Regions from separate parts of the Rahnella contaminans genome, predicted to be linked through region 2. Evidence: predicted binding sites of a transcription regulator. Region 2 holds the regulator's gene; the other holds the start of a gene.

Region 1 (2,410 bases), 110 kb from region 2:
GTGTTCAACGTTGTGACATCCGTTTCAGCATCGATAACCACATAACCGACTTCCGGGCTGGTTTGCAGATACTGTGCTGCAATGTTGATGCCCTGCTCCGCGAAAATCTGGTTGATGCTGGTCAGCACACCCGGACGGTTTTCGTGGATATGCAGCAAACGGCTGGCTTTCTCGGTATGCGCTGGCAAAGAGGCTTCCGGGAAGTTAACCGCGGACAAAGTCGAACCGTTGTCAGAGTATTTCGCCAGTTTGCCCGCCACTTCCAGGCCTATGCCTTCCTGCGCTTCCATGGTAGAACCGCCGATGTGTGGCGTCAGCAGCACGTTGTCGAATTCACACAGCGGAGAATTGAACGGATCGCTGTTGGTCGCCGGTTCTTCCGGGAAGACGTCGATAGCTGCACCGGACAGATGTTTGCTGCGCAGCGCATTGCACAGGGCAGGAATGTCGATCACCGTGCCGCGTGAGGCGTTGATCAGCAATGCGCCCTGTTTGATTTGTGCCAGCTGCACTTCGGAAATCATGTTTTTGGTGCCTGGCGTTTCTGGAACGTGCAGGGTCACGACGTCGCTGGTGCTGAGCAGTTCTTCCAGAGTCGCAATCGGCTGCGCATTACCCAGCGGCAATTTGCTTTCGATGTCGTAATAGAAGACGCGCATCCCCAGGCTTTCCGCCAGAATACCTAACTGTGTACCGATGTGGCCGTAGCCGACAATACCCAAACGTTTACCGCGCGCTTCAAAAGAACCGACGGCCAGTTTGTTCCAGATCCCGCGGTGCGCCTTGGCGTTGGCCTCAGGAATACCACGCATCATCAGCAGCATTTCGCCCAGCACCATTTCGGCGACGGAACGGGTATTAGAGAACGGTGCGTTAAAGACCGGAATACCACGACGGGTTGCCGCTTTCAGGTCAACCTGATTGGTACCGATACAGAAACACCCTACAGCCACCAGTTTTTCTGCTGCCTGGAACACTTCTTCGGTCAGCTGAGTACGCGATCGGAGTCCAACAAAGTGCGCATCACGGATCGATTCTTTCAGCGATTCCGTATCTAAAGCACCTTTGTGAAATTCAATATTGGTGTAACCCGCGGCACGGAGTGTATCAACCGCACTTTGGTGGACGCCTTCCACTAACAAAAATTTAATCTTGTCTTTCTCAAGTGATACTTTTGCCATTTCCCGACCCTATATTTTTTCTGGCTGAATTCGAACTGCTAGGTGACTGCTCACAGTCAACATAACAAAAAATACGCCATCATCAATACAAACGATTGCCTGCCAGACAGCAGAAGGCTCACCGCGCCTGTTGGTTTTCAGCATTTCCTGCTGGTTAGATTTTACAAAGCAAGACGTTCAGGAGGCGATAGTGAGAAATGTGACATAAGTCACCAAATTCAGGCTTTTGAAGAAAAGATGATTCATTCAGAAAATTATCATCTTCATAACATTGTGTTATGACAGGGGGATGACTGGCTGCTTTCAGCAAAAGCAGCCAGATCTTCTGCTTATTGATAGGTTACTTCAGCGTGACAGTTTTTACGCCTTCAGAAGTGCCTACCAGCGCAACGTCGGCGCCACGGTTGGCGAACAGCCCGACCGTCACCACGCCCGCAATTCCGTTGATCTTATTTTCCATCGCGACGGCATCCAGAATGCTCAGATTATGGACGTCGAGAATGATATTGCCGTTGTCAGTCAGAACGTTCTGGCGGTATTCCGGCAGACCACCGAGTTTCACCAGTTCACGCGCAACGTAAGAACGCGCCATCGGGATGACTTCTACCGGCAGCGGGAATTTACCCAGCACATCGACTTGCTTAGACGCGTCCACAATACAGACGAATTTTTTGGCGATCGCGGCAATGATTTTTTCGCGGGTCAGCGCAGCGCCGCCGCCTTTGATCATCTGCATGAAGCCGTTGATTTCATCCGCGCCGTCAACGTAAACGTCCAGCGAGTCCACTTCGTTGCTGTCGAAAACGTGAATGCCTAAGCTTTTCAGTTTTGCCGTTGAAGCGTCAGAACTGGAAACGGCGCCCTCGATCTGACCTTTGATCGAACCCAGTGCATCGATGAAATGGGCGGCGGTGGATCCGGTTCCGACACCGACGATGGTGCCCGGAGTCACGTAATCCAGTGCGGCCCAGCCGACTGCTTTTTTCAATTCTTCCTGCGTCATAATGGCTTCTCTGTCTGATAACGTAAGTGGCGTGAATACGGAAAAGTGTCGGTGATTATAAAGCATGTGCCGGCAGATTGGGCAGACAAGAGCGTGACCAGATCACACTTATTAAGTGCAATTGGGTTGTAAACGCCCCGATTTTCCTCACCACAAAACCTGACAATCTGTGGCATAGTGTTCGGATAAAATTAAATCCAAGGGACAGAACTCCGATGAAACGCCC
Region 2 (2,410 bases):
AACACAGTGAGCGGCGTGCGAAGTTCATGGCTGACGTTGGCAAAGAAGTTACGTCGCGCGCCTTCGAGCTGACGCATCTGCGTGACGTCACGCGCCACCATCAGAAGCTGCCCCTCGGAATACGGCATCACGCGAAACTCGACGTAATGTTCATTATTGAGTTGCAGATTCAGGGCACGGCTGAAGTCACGGGTCTGGATCCAGGTGCGGAATTCCGGATAACGCAGCAGGTTAAAAATATGCTGGCCGTTATCTTCCGGCCAGCGGAAACCGAGCAGATCCTGCGCCAGTCCGTTACACCAGAAGATATTGCCTTCTTCCGTCGCCAGAACCACCGCATCCGGCAGCGATTCGGCACCGCTGCGGAAACGTTTGATCAACTGACCTAATTCACGACGACGTCGCCGGTTGCGCATCTGCATCTGGTTCAGCCCGTAAAACAGCGGTTCCCAGCTCCAGCGCCCGTTCGGCGGGGTGATGCTGCGGTCAAGCCACAGCCAGTGAGAGAGTTTAAGCTGATTGTAATAATTCCAGCCCAGCGCCGCGACCAGCGACGCAAAGAGGAGCCAGCCGAAATGGCCGACGAAAATTCCGAGGATCAGGGCTGGCAGACAAAAGAGAAAAAATTCGCCGGCCAGACGTTTCCATGACAAACGTTCTAACACACAGGTTCTCCGCTGTGGGGGACTCAATAACGCGTTGAGAAACGATATCCGGTACCACGAACAGTCTGGATCATTCTGTCATGTCCACTGGTTTCCAGCGCTTTACGCAAACGACGAATATGCACGTCTACCGTGCGATCTTCCACATAAACGTTAGTGCCCCACACGTTATTGAGCAACTGTTCTCTGCTGTAAACGCGTTCGGAATGGGTCATAAAGAAGTGTAACAACTTAAATTCGGTCGGCCCCATATCGAGCGCCTGCTCGTTGGCCATCACCCGGTGAGACGACGGATCCAGACTGAGCCCCAGCATGTCGATCACTTCTTCGACCGCCATTGGCGAAATCCGGCGCATCACCGCTTTAATACGGGCAACCAGTTCTTTTGGTGAAAACGGTTTAGTGATGTAATCATCGGCACCGACTTCCAGGCCGCGCACCCGATCTTCTTCTTCACCGCGAGCGGTCAGCATCATCACCGGAATTTCGCGGGTCAGTGCTTCACGTTTAAGGTGCTTAATAAACTGAATACCGGAACCGCCGGGTAGCATCCAGTCGAGCAGGATCAGTTCTGGGTAAGGTTCCACTAACTGGCCAATCGCTGAATCAAAATCTTCAGCTTCTACTGCCTGATATCCATTCTGTTCCAGTACAAAACACACCATTTCACGGATTGGAGCTTCGTCTTCAACCACCAATATACGTCTAGCCATCGTAGGTCCTGCCAATAGGTTAGCGATCTTTTATTTGATTGCGGGCGCCATTATGCGTCAGTTTTGTGACAGATTTATGAATGAAAATGATGGTTCATTTAAGGCAAATATGACAGATAAATTCCCGCCATCCTGCTGAAATTGGTCTGATTTATCGGGGACAGGTTCCCCCGCCGACGTTTATACTTTGCACCATTGTCGTCATACAGGGTTCACACGGGAGTCTCATGCGCCTGATCCACACCTCCGACTGGCACCTCGGCCAGTACTTTTTTACCAAAAGCCGCGCCGCTGAACATCAGGCATTTTTGCGCTGGCTGACCGGTCAGGTGCAGCAGCATCAGGTGGACGCCGTCATTGTCGCCGGGGACATCTTTGATACCGGTTCGCCGCCCAGTTACGCCCGCGAGTTGTACAACCGCTTCGTGGTGGAATTACAACAAACCGGCTGTCAGCTGGTGGTGCTGGCCGGGAATCACGATTCCGTCGCCACGCTCAATGAATCCCGCGAACTGCTTTCGTGCCTGAATACGCGGGTGATCGCCACCGTAGGCGAAAATCTGGAGGAACAGGTTTTAGTGCTGAACACGCGTGAAGGCCAGCCCGGCGCGGTGTTGTGTGCCATTCCGTTTTTGCGTCCGCGCGATTTACTCGCCAGCCAGGCCGGACAGTCCGGCAGCGACAAACAGCTCGCGTTGCAGGAAGCCATTGCGGCGCATTATGACGCGCTGTATCAGGCCGCACTGGCGAAGCGTCAGAAACTTGGTGTGCCGTTGCCCATTATCGCTACCGGCCATCTGACCACCGTCGGCGTCAGCACGTCTGACTCCGTGCGCGACATCTATATAGGCACGCTCGACGCCTTCCCGGCCCAGGCATTTCCGCCGGTAGATTACGTGGCGCTCGGGCATATTCACCGCGCCCAGTGCGTCGCAAAAACCGAACATATCCGTTACAGCGGCTCGCCGATTGCCCTGAGTTTTGACGAACTGAGCAAAGCCAAAAGTGTGTACTTACTCGATTTCGACGGCG

Evidence for each region. The regulator PhoB, encoded in region 2, activates phosphate uptake and scavenging genes when phosphate is short. The targets are predictions, from matches to a motif close to CTGTCATAAAACTGNCNNAT.
Region 1: serA (phosphoglycerate dehydrogenase) is a predicted target of PhoB. The motif match lies at 1,447-1,466, and genes of this name have one in related genera.

What each region holds. Positions count from the first base shown of each region.
Region 1 is NZ_JAADJS010000002.1:537,621-540,030, reverse strand. It holds gene serA (phosphoglycerate dehydrogenase) at 1-1,181, opposite strand, end outside; gene rpiA (ribose-5-phosphate isomerase RpiA) at 1,522-2,184, opposite strand; gene GW579_RS11560 (LysR family transcriptional regulator ArgP) at 2,400-2,410, shown strand, end outside.
Region 2 is NZ_JAADJS010000002.1:644,676-647,085, reverse strand. It holds gene phoR (phosphate regulon sensor histidine kinase PhoR) at 1-665, opposite strand, end outside; gene phoB (phosphate response regulator transcription factor PhoB) at 689-1,378, opposite strand; gene sbcD (exonuclease subunit SbcD) at 1,606-2,410, shown strand, end outside.